DNA from 3 places in the Streptomyces sp. NPDC051582 genome. Region 1 is predicted to be linked to each of the others. Evidence: riboswitches for the same ligand, from Rfam matches in the RefSeq annotation. Region 1 holds a riboswitch; each other region holds the start of a gene.

Region 1 (4,404 bases):
CGGCGGCGCTGCGCGTGGTCCCCGTCTTGGCGGCGAGGGCGGGCACGGCGGGGTCGGAGAGGGTGCAGATCACCTCGTTGCCGGCGGGCAGCCGCTTGCGGGTGACCCCGCTGGCGACCATCTGGACGTCGCAGAGGATCGGCGCGCCGGCGTGCAGCGCGGCCCGTGCGCGGAGCACGACCTCCGGGGTGTAGCCGAGGTCCTGGGGCAGGTCGGTCATTCCGCAGGCGTGAATCATGCGCACCGCGACCTGGGCGACGGAGGCGGGCAGCCCGGAGAGGTCCGCCTCGGCGCGGATCGTCGCAAAGGACTGGCGGTAGATGGCCGCGCCGTCCTTCTCGTACTCGAACACTGTGTACTCGCTCATTTCTTCGCTGCGTCGTGGGAGGTGGTGCGGCGTACGGCCGCGAGGGCCGCGGGAAGTTCGGAGGCCGGGAGGGCCCGGCGCGGTGCGTGTCCGGCCGCGGACAGGTCGTACCCTTCGGCGGTGGCGACCAGGTCCGCCCAGGCGGTGCCGCGGGGGTGCCCGCACCGGCGTTCGCAGCCGGACCAGTGCACGGGCAGCGGGCGGGTCCCCTGCGGGTGCGGTCGTCCCTGCGCCACGACGGCGCGCGCGTCGGCGCGTACGTCCGCACGGGACTTCGCACAACCGGGCCGCCCCGTACAGGCGGTGACGGACCGCCAGGGGTCGTCGGGGCCGGTCACGAGCCCGGCTTCGGTGAGGGCGGCGAGCGCGTCCTCGGCGGCTCCGGCGGCCAGGCCGGGGATGACGATCCCGCGCCAGGGGGTGAGGCGGACGCGGCCGGTGAGCCCGGCCAGTTCGCGCCACTGCGCGGTGGTCAGGCGGCCCAGCGGTGCGAACACGCTGAGCGCGGCGGCCCCGTCGGGCCCCTCGACCACGCCCGGTTCGGGGGCCGGTCCGCGCAGGGGGGCCGGGGCGTCCCGCACGGCGGAGGCCGGGATCCCGGCGGCGGCCAGCCGGACGGCCAACTCATCGGCAGACAGAGCCTGTTCGGCGGGCAGCTCCGACACCCGCCAGGCCCGGGTGCCCGCTTCCCGCACCGCGTCGAGGAAGTACTCGGCGGCCACGAGCGCGGACCGCGCCGCGTCGGCGGAACCCACCAGCAGCGCGTCCGCCGGGTCGGCGGTCCACAGCAGCGCCCGGTCCCCGCCCCCGCCTCGGACGGCGGTCAGGTTCACATCGCCGTCGAGCGAGGTCACGTCGCCGCGGCCGTCGTCGAGGGCGAACAGGAAGCGCCCCGACAGGCCGGCCGCCGGCGCGCTCGCGCACAGCAGCCGGTCCAGCTCCGCGACCCAGGGGGCCACGTCGGGCAGGGCGCGCCGGTCCAGGCCGGTCAGCGGCGAGGCGACGATGTTGCGGACCCGCTCGTGGGTGGGGGCGGGCAGCAGTCCGGCGCGCACGAGCACGGCCTGCAGTTCGCCGCCGCAGCTCGCGCCGAGCCCCCGCAATTGCGCGTTGCCGCGCGAGGTGAGGTCGATGTGCCCGTCACCGAGCCGGTCCGCCGCGTCGGCCAGCAGCAGGGCCGCGGCCGCGTCGAGCATCCCGCCGGGTATCCGGATCCGGGCCAGGTACCCGTCGTCCGCCGCGTGCAGCCTCAGCGCACCGGGGCAGGCGTCACCGCGGTCACGTATGACCGGTTCGTCCCGCACTGCGGCGGAAGGGGGCTGGGGCGGCATGGCGGCGAGCATACCCACGATTCCCCGAACTCGACCTGTGTCCGTCACCACCCGCCCCCTGCGCCCCATGCTCCGCCCGACCTGCCCCGATCCGCTCCCCGTGCGCGGACCACCCCCACTCCCGGCCAGGGAGAACGCCACCTAAGATGACCACCGGCGGAGCCACGTGGCCCGCTGGGAGGAAGCCCGGTGCGAATCCGGCGCGGTCCCGCCACTGTGAACCCGCGGAGCGATCCGCCGGGTGAGTCAGGAACTCCCGCTGTCCACACTGCCCGGGGCGCGGAAACCCCGAGGAAGGCATGCCGCCGCATGATCCTGCTGCTGTCGACGTCCGACACCGATCTGCTCAGCGCCCGCGCCGCGGACGGCCCCGTGCCGTACCGGTTCGCGAACCCCTCCCGCCTTCCCCTCGACGACCTCCCCGCCCTGCTCGACGGCGTCGACCTGGTCGTCGTACGCCTCCTCGGCGGCCTGCGCGCCTGGCAGGAAGGCCTCGACCTGCTGCTGGCGCCGGCGCAGACCCGCCCGGTGGTCGTCCTCACCGGCGAACAGGCCCCGGACGCCCAGCTGATGGAGGCCTCCACGGTCCCGATCGGCATCGCGGCCGAGGCGCACGGCTACCTCGCGCACGGCGGCCCCGCCAACCTGGACCAGCTGGCCCGCTTCCTCTCCGACACCGTGCTGCTGACCGGCCACGGCTTCGAGCCGCCCGCCGCCGCGCCCACCTGGGGCCCGCTGGAGCGCACGCCGGTGCGCCCGTACGGCCCGCGCATCGCGGTGCTGTACTACCGAGCCCATCAGATGAGCGGCAACACGGCCTTCGTGCACGCGCTGTGCGACGCGATCGTGGAGAGCGGCGGCACGCCCGTACCGCTGTACGTGTCCTCCCTGCGCGCGCCCGAGCCGGAGCTGATCGCCGAACTGGAGTCGGCGGACGCGATCGTGACCACGGTGCTCGCGGCCGGCGGCACCAAGCCCGCCACCGCCTCGGCCGGCGGCGACGACGAGTCCTGGGACGCGGGCGCGCTCGCCGGGCTCGGCGTGCCGATCCTCCAGGCCCTGTGCCTGACCGGCTCGCGCAGTACCTGGGAGGAGAACGACGAGGGCCTCTCCCCGCTCGACGCCGCGACGCAGGTCGCCGTCCCCGAGTTCGACGGCCGCCTGATCACCGTCCCGTTCTCCTTCAAGGAGCTCGACGAGGACGGGCTGCCGGCGTACGTGGCCGACCCCGAGCGCGCCGCCCGCGTCGCCGGGATCGCCGTCCGGCACGCCCGGCTGCGGCACATCGAGCGCCGCGACAAGAAGGTCGCGCTCGTCCTGTCCGCGTACCCCACCAAGCACTCCCGCATCGGCAACGCGGTCGGCCTCGACACCCCGGCCAGCGCCGTGGAGCTGCTGCGCACGCTCATCGCGGGCGGCTACGACTTCGGTCCCGTCGAGGACATCCCGGGCCTGGTCTCCGGCGACGGCGACGAGCTGATCCGTGCCCTGATCGAGGCCGGCGGCCACGACCAGGACTGGCTGACCGAGGAGCAGCTGGCCCGCAACCCGGTCCGGATCCCGGCCGCCGACTACAAGCGGTGGTTCGCCGAGCTCCCGGCCGAGCTGCGCGAAAGCGTGGAGCGGCACTGGGGCGAGGCCCCGGGCAACATGTTCGTGGACCGCTCCGCGAACCCTGAGGGCGACATCGTCCTCGCCGCGCTGCGCCGCGGGAACCTGCTCATCCTGATCCAGCCGCCGCGCGGCTTCGGCGAGAACCCGATCGCGATCTACCACGACCCCGATCTGCCGCCCTCGCACCACTACCTGGCCGCGTACCGCTGGATCCAGGCGGGCGCGCAGGACGGCGGCTTCGGCGCCGACGCGATGATCCACCTGGGCAAGCACGGCAACCTGGAGTGGCTGCCGGGCAAGAACGCCGGCCTGTCGGCGGCGTGCGCGCCCGACGCCGCGCTGGGCGACCTGCCGCTGATCTACCCCTTCCTGGTCAACGACCCGGGCGAGGGCACCCAGGCCAAGCGCCGGGTGCACGCCACCCTGGTCGACCACCTCGTGCCGCCGATGGCGCGCGCGGAGTCGTACGGGGACATCGCGCGCCTGGAGCAGCACCTCGACGAGTACGCGCAGATCTCCGCGATGGACCCGGCGAAGCTGCCGGCGATCCGCGCGCAGATCTGGACGCTGATCCAGGCCGCGAAGCTGGACCACGACCTGGGGCTGGACGAGCGCCCGGACGACGACGGCTTCGACGACTTCCTGCTGCACGTCGACGGCTGGCTGTGCGAGGTCAAGGACGCCCAGATCCGCGACGGACTGCACGTCCTGGGCGGTGCGCCGACCGGCGAGGCCCGGGTCAACCTGGTCCTCGCGATCCTGCGCGCCCGCCAGATCTGGGGCGGTACGACGGCCCTGCCCGGCCTGCGCGAGGCGCTCGGCCTGGACGAGTCCGCCGCCACCCGTACCACCGCCGACGAGGCGGAGGAGGCGGCCCGCGCGCTGGTGCAGGCGATGGAGGACGCGAACTGGGCGCCGGAGGCGGTGGCTTCGGTCGCGGCCGGTTACTCGGGCGACGTGGCGGCCGTACTGGACTTCGCGGCCCGGGAGGTCGTTCCGCGCCTGGCGGGCACGACGGACGAGATCACGCACGTGGTGGCGGCCCTCGACGGCCGTTTCGTCCCGGCGGGCCCCTCGGGTTCCCCCCTGCGC
Region 2 (4,404 bases), on a different contig from region 1:
TGCGTGTTCAGCGCACCCAGTCCTTCAGAGGCTCGGTCGGGAAGGAGAACCCGACGGGGTCCGGCAGCTCGACGTCCTTGCCGAAGGGGATGGTGCGTACCGTCTCGTACAGCTTCCCGTTGGGCTCGCTGTGGACTTGCACAAGGCAGTTGTCCCGGTCGATGAGGAGGTAGACGGGAATGCCGGTCGCCGCGTACGCGCCGGGCTTCGCCTTGCGGTCGCGTGCGTCGGTGTCCGAGTCGTACGACGTAACCTCGACGACCATCAGGACAGGAGCCGGGTCGGCCCACTCCCCCTGCCCTTCGAATGCGCCATCCGGGGCAAGGGACGCATCCGGGCGTGCCCGACCCGAACGGTACTGCTCGACCTTCAGGCCGCGTTCCACGTGGAGCCAGACCTCGGGCCGGTGCTGCATACAGATGCGGGACAGCCACACGACGATTCGGTCGTGATCTCCGTCAGGCACCGCTTTGACCCCCAGCTTCCCGTCGATGAATTCCAACCGCAGCCCCTCCACCTCTCTGGCGCCTATGCGCGCAAGGGTCTCGAAGTCCTCGGTCAGCATCTGGGGCCGGTCTGTCATCACGGTCATGCCTCGCTCGCCCTTCTCGACGGTGCTGCCTCCGACGATAGTGCCGGGCACCGACACCCGTCCGGCACACTCGACCGCATGGACATCGTGATCAGGGAAGCGCTGGCGGCGGAGTACGGAGCGCTCGGGGACATCACCGCGCAGGCCTACCTCGGCGACGGGCTGCTCACCTTCGGCGAGGACGATCCGTACCTCGCGCGGCTGCGGGACGTGGCCGGGCGGGCGGCCGACGGGGTGATACTCGTCGCCGCCACCGGTGACGGCCGGCTCCTCGGGAGCGTGGCCTTCGCCGCGCCCGGGAGCCCGCTGTGCGACATCGCCGTGGCCGGCGAGGCCGAGTTCCGGATGCTGGCCGTCGCCCGGGAGGGCCGCGGGCGGGGCGCCGGGGAGGCGCTGGTACGGGCCTGCGTCGACCGTGCCCGTGCCATCGAGGGCGTACGGCGGCTCGTGCTGTCGACCACGCAGGACATGGTCGGCGCCCACCGGATCTACCAACGGCTCGGCTTCGTGCGCACGCCCGAACGGGACTGGGAGCCCGTTCCCGACCTCCCTCTGCTCACGTACGGTCTCGAACTGTAGCCACGCCGACACAACGCCGACACAACATCTAGGGGGTCGCACAGGAAGCGGCCCCCACATGTATGCTCGTGCTCGCTGTCGTCGCAGGGGAATCCGGTGCGAATCCGGAACTGTCCCGCAACGGTATGAAGTACACCCATTGGTGTCACCGCAAGTCCGAGGACCTGCCGACAGCGCGCCCGGCTCGACCGAACCGGGTGCCGATACGTCCGGGCCTCGCGGTTGGGCCGGTGGACGCCGCGCGGTGCTGCCCTGCCATGCCCGCGCGCGCCCGCTCGCGCCGACGCCGCAGGTGTCCCGGAGCCGAGCGAGGGAGAGCTCCCCCCGTGACCATCGCGCCTTCCGCACCGCGCGCCGAGTCCGACCCGTCCGACACCGGAATCGAGACCGGGGGACCTGGGGCCGCACTGCTGCGAACCCTCACCGAGCTGACGGCCGACCTCCCCGACACCGACCCGGGCCGGGTCGCCGCCGCCGCCCTGCGCGGCCGCAGCGCCGCGGCCGACGAGGCCGAACTGCGCGGCCTGGCCACGGAGGCCGCCGCCGGTCTCATCTCCGAGGACCCGGCGTACTCCCGGCTCGCCGCCCGGCTGCTGACGCTGGCCGTCGCCGAGGAGGCCGCGGGCCAGGGGGCCACCTCCTTCTCCGCCTCCGTCGCGGTCGGCCACCGCGAGGGCCTGATCGCGGACCGCACCGCCGAGTTCGTGGCGCTGCACGCGAGCCGTCTGAACGCGCTGGTCGAGCACACGCTCGCCGAGGGCGCCGACGACCGCTTCGGCTTCTTCGGCCTGCGCACCCTGCACAGCCGCTACCTGCTGCGCCACCCGATCACCCGCCAGGTCGTCGAGACCCCGCAGCACTTCATGCTGCGCGTGGCCTGCGGCCTCGCCGAGAACGACAGCGTCCAGGCCGTCGAGGAAGTGGCCTCGCTCTACCGGCTGATGAGCCGCCTCGACTACCTGCCGTCCTCCCCCACGCTCTTCAACTCCGGCACCCGGCACCCGCAGATGTCCTCCTGCTACCTGCTGGACTCCCCGCTGGACGAGCTCGACTCGATCTACGACCGCTACCACCAGGTCGCGCGCCTGTCCAAGCACGCCGGCGGCATCGGCCTCTCGTACTCCCGCATCCGCGCCCGCGGTTCGCTGATCCGCGGTACGAACGGCCACTCCAACGGCATCGTGCCGTTCCTGAAGACCCTCGACGCCTCCGTCGCCGCCGTGAACCAGGGCGGCCGCCGCAAGGGCGCCGCCGCCGTCTACCTGGAGACCTGGCACGCGGACATCGAGGAGTTCCTGGAGCTCCGCGACAACACGGGCGAGGACCAGCGCCGTACGCACAACCTGAACCTGGCGCACTGGGTGCCGGACGAGTTCATGCGCCGCGTGAACGCGGACGCCGACTGGTCGCTGTTCTCCCCGGCCGACGTGCCCGAGCTGGTCGACCTGTGGGGCGACGCGTTCGACGCCGCGTACCGCAAGGCCGAGGCGGCGGGCCTCGCCCGCAAGACCATGCCCGCCCGCGACCTGTACGGCCGGATGATGCGCACCCTCGCGCAGACCGGCCAGGGCTGGATGACCTTCAAGGACGCCTCCAACCGCACGGCGAACCAGACCGCCGAGCCGGGCACGGTCGTCCACTCCTCCAACCTGTGCACCGAGATCATCGAGGTCACCGACGACGGCGAGACGGCCGTCTGCAACCTCGGCTCGGTCAACATGGGCGCGTTCGTCATCGACACCGCCGGCGGCCGCGACATCGACTGGGAGCGCCTGGACGAGACCGTCCGCACCGCGGTCACCTTCCTCGACCGCGTCGTGGACATCAACTTCTACCCGACCGAGCAGGCGGGCCGCTCCAACGCCCGCTGGCGTCCGGTGGGCCTGGGCGCGATGGGCCTCCAGGACGTCTTCTTCAAGCTGAAGATGCCCTTCGACTCCCCCGAGGCGAAGGCCCTGTCCACCAAGCTCTCCGAGCGCATCATGCTGGCCGCGTACGAGGCCTCCTGCGACCTCGCCGAGCGCAGCGGCCCGCTCCCGGCCTGGGAGCAGACCCGCACCGCCCGCGGCGTCCTGCACCCCGACCACTTCGACGTGGAGCTGAACTGGCCCGAGCGCTGGGACGCCCTGCGCGCCCGGATCGCGAAGTCCGGCATGCGCAACTCCCTGCTCCTGGCCATCGCCCCGACGGCGACGATCGCCTCGATCGCCGGCGTGTACGAGTGCATCGAGCCGCAGGTCTCCAACCTGTTCAAGCGCGAGACGCTGAGCGGTGAGTTCCTCCAGGTCAACGCCTACCTGGTGGAGGAGCTGAAGAAGCTCGGCGTGTGGGACGCGCAGACCCGCGAGGCGCTGCGCGAGTCCTCCGGCTCCGTGCAGGGGTTCGGGTGGATCCCGGCCGAGGTGCGCGAGCTGTACCGCACGGCGTGGGAGATCCCGCAGCGCGGTCTGATCGACATGGCGGCGGCCCGTACGCCGTTCCTCGACCAGGCCCAGTCGCTCAACCTGTTCCTGGAGACGCCCACCATCGGCAAGCTGTCGTCGATGTACGCGTACGCCTGGAAGCAGGGTCTGAAGACCACGTACTACCTGCGCTCGCGCCCGGCGACGAAGATCGCCCGCGCCGCTTCCGCCAGCGCCGTGCCGGCCGCCGCCGCCCCGCTCCCGCAGGCCGTCGACGCCGATGCCCTGGCCTGCTCCCTTGAGAACCCCGAGTCCTGCGAGGCCTGCCAGTAATGAGCTCCACCGACAAGAACCTCCTGGACCCGGGCTTCGAGCTCACGCTCCGCCCCATGCGCTACCCGGACTTCTACGAGCGCTACCGGGACGCGATCAAGAACACCTGGACCGTCGAGGAGGTCGACCTCCACTCGGACGTCGCCGACCTGGCGAAGCTGACGCCCGCCGAGCAGCACATGATCGGCCGTCTGGTCGCGTTCTTCGCGACGGGCGACTCGATCGTCTCGAACAACCTGGTGCTGACGCTCTACAAGCACATCAACTCCCCGGAGGCGCGCCTGTACCTGTCGCGCCAGCTGTTCGAGGAGGCCGTGCACGTCCAGTTCTACCTGACGCTGCTCGACACCTACCTGCCCGACCCGGACGACCGCGCGGCCGCCTTCGACGCCGTCGAGGAGATCCCCTCGATCCGCGAGAAGGCCCAGTTCTGCTTCAAGTGGATCAACGAGGTCGAGAAGCTGGACCGGCTGGAGACGCAGGCCGACCGCCGTCGCT
Region 3 (4,404 bases), on a different contig from region 1:
GTCGGCGCGTTCATGTCCGTGGAGGTCGCCAAGACGATCTCCAAGGGCCTGGTCAACGAAGAGGGCATCCAGCCAGAAGTGATCTTCGCCGCCCTCGTCGGCGCGATCCTCTGGAACCTCGTCACCTGGCTGGTCGGTCTCCCCTCCAGCTCCTCGCACGCCCTGATGGGCGGCCTGGTCGGCGCGGCCGTCGCCTCCGCCGGCCTCGGCGCCGTCAACGGCGGCACGCTCGTCACCAAGGTGCTGCTCCCCGCGGTCGCCGCGCCGATCGTGGCCGGTGCGGCCGCGATGCTGGCCGCCAAGGTCACGTACAAGCTGGGCGGGAACGTCGGCAAGAAGACCTCCGCCAAGGGCTACAAGGCCGGTCAGATCGCCTCGGCCGGTCTCGTCTCCCTGGCGCACGGCACCAACGACGCGCAGAAGACGATGGGCATCATCACCCTGGCGCTGGTCGCCGGCGGCGCGCTCGCGCCCGGCTCCAACCCGCCGGTCTGGGTCATCGTCTCCGCCGGCATGGCGATCGCCATGGGCACCTACCTGGGCGGCTGGCGCATCATCCGCACCATGGGCAGCGGCCTGACCGACCTCCAGCCGCAGCAGGGCTTCGCCGCCCAGACCTCGGCCGCGAGCGTCATCCTCGCCTCCTCCAGCCTCGGCTTCTCCCTCTCCACCACCCACGCGTGCTCCGGCGCGGTCATGGGCGCGGGTCTGGGCCGCAAGGGCGGCGTGGTCCGCTGGTCCACCGCCACCCGCATGTTCATCGCCTGGGGCCTGACCCTGCCGGCCGCGGCCGTCGTCGCCTCCGGCGCCGAGCTGGTCATGCGCACCGGTGACGTCGGCGTCGCCGCCGTCGCGCTCTTCCTGATCGCCTCCTGCGTCGCCATCTGGCTCATCTCGCGCCGCCAGGTCGTCGACCACAGCAACGTCAACGACGCACAGGCGGCCGCGGCCGAGGAGCCGGGTGTCGTCACCACGGCCATGGCCGCCGTCACGGTCCCGCCGACGGTGGCCGCCGAGGCCGCCGCCGAGGCCTTCGCCGGTACGACCGCCGCGGTCACGGACGAGGCCCTGAGGGCCACCATCCCGGCGGCCGCCCCGACCGCACCGGCGGCTCCCGCCGCCGCGGTCTGACCCCGAGAACGACAGAGGAATCCGCAGTATGAAGATCGACTGGGCAGCACTCGGCTCCGTCTTCGGGGTCAGCCTCTCCGCCACCGTCGCCCTCGTGGCCCTGTTCACCCTGGGTCTGGTGGGCCTCTCCAAGCACGAGACCGCCACCGAGCAGGGCGGTACCGCCGCCCTCGCCCGCAGCGGTGCGTACGCCTGCTTCGCGCTCGTCACGGCGGCCGTGGGGTACGGGATCTACCTGATCGTCAGCTGACCTGACCCGATGCCCCGGTCCGACCGATCGGGGCACGGCGTGCCAAAGCTCCCTCCGGGTACCCCGGGGGGAGCTTTCGTACACCCGGGACCCGTGCCCGCGATCCGTGCCCGCGGCCTGCCCCGCCGCAGGTCAACGGCGAGTTGACGGGCCTTCGCGGTGCGTGGTGGACTGCCCGAGCCAATACGGCGGCATGGAGAGGAAGTCCGGTGCGAATCCGGCGCGGTCCCGCCACTGTCACCGGGGAGCACGCGGCACGTGCGCCCCGGGAGCCAGGAACTCCCACCGCCGGACACGTCGAACCAGGGCGCGGACCCTGAGTGAGGACATACCTGCACCATGCGTGCCGACCGCGTCTTCGCGTACGGCGCCACGGCGGGCCTGATCGGCGACCGGATCCTCGGTGATCCGCGCCGAGGGCACCCCGTGGCCGCCTTCGGACGAGCCGCCGCCGCCGTCGAACGCGCCCTGTGGCGCGACGACCGCGCACGGGGCGTTCTGCACACCCTCATATGCGCCGGGGGCGCGGCCGCCGTCGGCGCGCTGGGCGCCCGCGCCGCGCGCTCCCGGCCCGCTGCCGCCCGTATCGCCCTGACCGCTGTGGCCACCTGGGCCGTCGTCGGGGGCACCTCACTGGGCCGGGAGGCCCGCGCCATCGGCGGCGCGCTCGCCGCCGGGGACGCCGAGGTGGCCCGGGAGCGGCTGCCGCACCTGTGCGGGCGCGATCCGCAGGCCCTGGACGAGCAGCAGATGGCCCGCGCCGTCGTGGAGTCGGTCGCCGAGAACACCTCCGACGCGGTGGTCGGGGCCCTGGTGTGGGGCGCCGCCGCCGGTGTCCCGGGGCTGCTGGCCTTCCGCGCCGTGAACACCCTCGACGCGATGGTCGGCCACAAGTCCCCGCGCCACCTGCGCTACGGCTGGGCCTCGGCCCGGCTCGACGACCTCGTCGGCTGGCCCGGCGCGCGGCTGACCGCCCTGGCCGCCGCAGTGGCCGGGCCGGACCGCCGGGGAGCCGTACGGGCCTGGCGCACGGACGCCGCCGCACACCCGAGCCCGAACGCCGGACCCGTGGAGGCCTCGTTCGCCGGGGCGCTCGGCGTACGGCTGGGCGGGACCCTCGCGTACGGCGGGCGGGTAGAGCACCGGGCGGTGCTGAACGGCACGGAGGGGCGGCCGGTGGAGGTCGCGGACATCGAGCGCGCCGTGCGGCTGTCGCGTCAGGTGACGTGGCTGGCGCTGGGGGCGTGCGTGGCACTGCGCTGTGCGGTGTCGTACGGCATACGGAAGGGACGCGGATGAGCGGCGCGAAGCTCGGCGGGGGACTTCTCGTCGCCGGCACCACATCGGACGCGGGCAAGAGCGTGGTCACGGCGGGCATCTGCCGCTGGCTGGCCCGGCAGGGCGTGAAGGTGGCGCCGTTCAAGGCGCAGAACATGTCCCTTAACTCGTTCGTGACGCGCGAGGGCGCCGAGATCGGGCGCGCCCAGGCGATGCAGGCGCAGGCGGCCCGCGTGGAGCCGACGGCACTGATGAACCCGGTGCTCCTCAAGCCCGGCAGCGACCGCAGCAGCCAGGTGGTGCTGCTGGGCAAGCCGGTGGGCGAGATGAGCGCGCGCGGCTACCACGGAGGGCGTCAGGAGCAGCTCCTCGGGGTCGTCACGGACTGCCTGGAGCAGCTGCGGGGCACGTATGACGCCGTGATCTGCGAGGGGGCGGGCAGTCCGGCCGAGATCAACCTGCGCCGGACCGACATCGTGAACATGGGCATCGCGCGGGCCGCGCGGTTCCCGGTGGTCGTGGTCGGGGACATCGACCGGGGCGGGGTCTTCGCCTCGTTCTTCGGGACGACGGCGCTGCTGTCCCCGCAGGACCAGTCGCTGATCGCCGGATACATGGTCAACAAGTTCCGCGGCGACGTGTCGCTGCTGGAGCCCGGGATGGAGATGCTGCGCGGCCTGACCGGGCGCGCGACGTACGGGGTGCTCCCGTTCCGGCACGGGCTGGGCATCGACGAGGAGGACGGGCTCCGGGTCTCCCTGCGGGGCGCGGTGCGCGAATCGGTCGTGGCCCCGCCGGTCGGCGAGGACGTGCTGCGGGTCGCGGTGTGCGCGGTCCCGCTGATGTCGAACTTCACGGACGTCGACGCGCTGGCGGCGGAGCCGGGCGTGGTGGTGCGGTTCGTGGACCGGGCCGAGGAACTGGCCGACGCGGACCTGGTGGTGGTGCCGGGCACCCGCGGCACGGTGAAGGCGCTGGAGTGGCTGCGCGAGCGCGGCCTCGCGGACGCGCTGCTGCGACGGGCCGCCGAGGGCAGGCCGGTGCTCGGGATCTGCGGCGGCTTCCAGGTGCTCGGCGAGCACATCGAGGACGAGGTCGAGTCGCGGGCGGGTTCGGTGGACGGGCTGGGCCTGCTGCCGGTGCGGATCCGCTTCGAGCGGGAGAAGACCCTGGAGCGGCCTTCGGGGACCGCGCTCGGCGAGGCGGTCGACGGCTACGAGATCCACCACGGGGTGGCCGAGGTCCTGGGCGGGGAGCCGTTCCTCGACGGCTGCCGGGTGGGTTCCGTGTGGGGCACGCACTGGCACGGGTCGCTGGAGTCGGACGGCTTCCGGAGGGCGTTCCTGCGCGAGGTGGCTTCGGCCGCGGGCCGTCGTTTCGTCCCGTCCCCGGACACGTCGTTCTCCGCCCTGCGGGAGGAGCAGCTGGACCTGCTGGGTGACTTGATCGCCGAGCACGCCGATACGCACGCGCTGCTGAAGCTCATCGAATCGGGCGCCCCCGCGGACCTCCCCTTCCTCCCCCCGGGCGCGCCGTGACGCCCCGGGCCCTGCGGGCGGCCTCCCCCTCCCCGCGGGAAGGGCTCCGCACGGCGGCGGCCCCCGGCAGACCCAGACCCGCACAGCGCACCCGCCCCGCGGGCACCGCCCCGCGCACGCGTACTCGTACTCGTACTCGTACTCGTATCGGCAGTCGTACCCGCACAAGGAGAGGCATCGCATGAGCACGCCCTACCCGTTCACCGC

Evidence for each region. Region 1 has a riboswitch for cobalamin ahead of cobN (cobaltochelatase subunit CobN). Riboswitches for the same ligand answer to the same signal wherever they lie in the genome.
Region 2: linked by a shared signal. The riboswitch ahead of AB0M92_RS00485 (ribonucleoside-diphosphate reductase subunit alpha) and the one ahead of cobN (cobaltochelatase subunit CobN) in region 1 are both predicted to bind cobalamin.
Region 3: linked by a shared signal. The riboswitch ahead of AB0M92_RS14385 (cobalamin biosynthesis protein) and the one ahead of cobN (cobaltochelatase subunit CobN) in region 1 are both predicted to bind cobalamin.

Annotation. Positions count from the first base shown of each region.
Region 1 is NZ_JBFAZJ010000034.1:43,209-47,612, reverse strand. It holds gene AB0M92_RS32715 (precorrin-8X methylmutase) at 1-367, opposite strand, end outside; gene cobG (precorrin-3B synthase) at 364-1,698, opposite strand; cobalamin riboswitch at 1,838-1,975, shown strand; gene cobN (cobaltochelatase subunit CobN) at 2,008-4,404, shown strand, end outside.
Region 2 is NZ_JBFAZJ010000001.1:98,424-102,827, forward strand. It holds gene AB0M92_RS00475 (Uma2 family endonuclease) at 8-592, opposite strand; gene AB0M92_RS00480 (GNAT family N-acetyltransferase) at 671-1,171, shown strand; cobalamin riboswitch at 1,217-1,358, shown strand; gene AB0M92_RS00485 (ribonucleoside-diphosphate reductase subunit alpha) at 1,504-3,906, shown strand; gene AB0M92_RS00490 (ribonucleotide-diphosphate reductase subunit beta) at 3,906-4,404, shown strand, end outside.
Region 3 is NZ_JBFAZJ010000009.1:55,880-60,283, forward strand. It holds gene AB0M92_RS14375 (inorganic phosphate transporter) at 1-1,131, shown strand, start outside; gene AB0M92_RS14380 (hypothetical protein) at 1,160-1,381, shown strand; cobalamin riboswitch at 1,532-1,683, shown strand; gene AB0M92_RS14385 (cobalamin biosynthesis protein) at 1,721-2,680, shown strand; gene AB0M92_RS14390 (cobyric acid synthase) at 2,677-4,197, shown strand; gene AB0M92_RS14395 (putative cobaltochelatase) at 4,379-4,404, shown strand, end outside.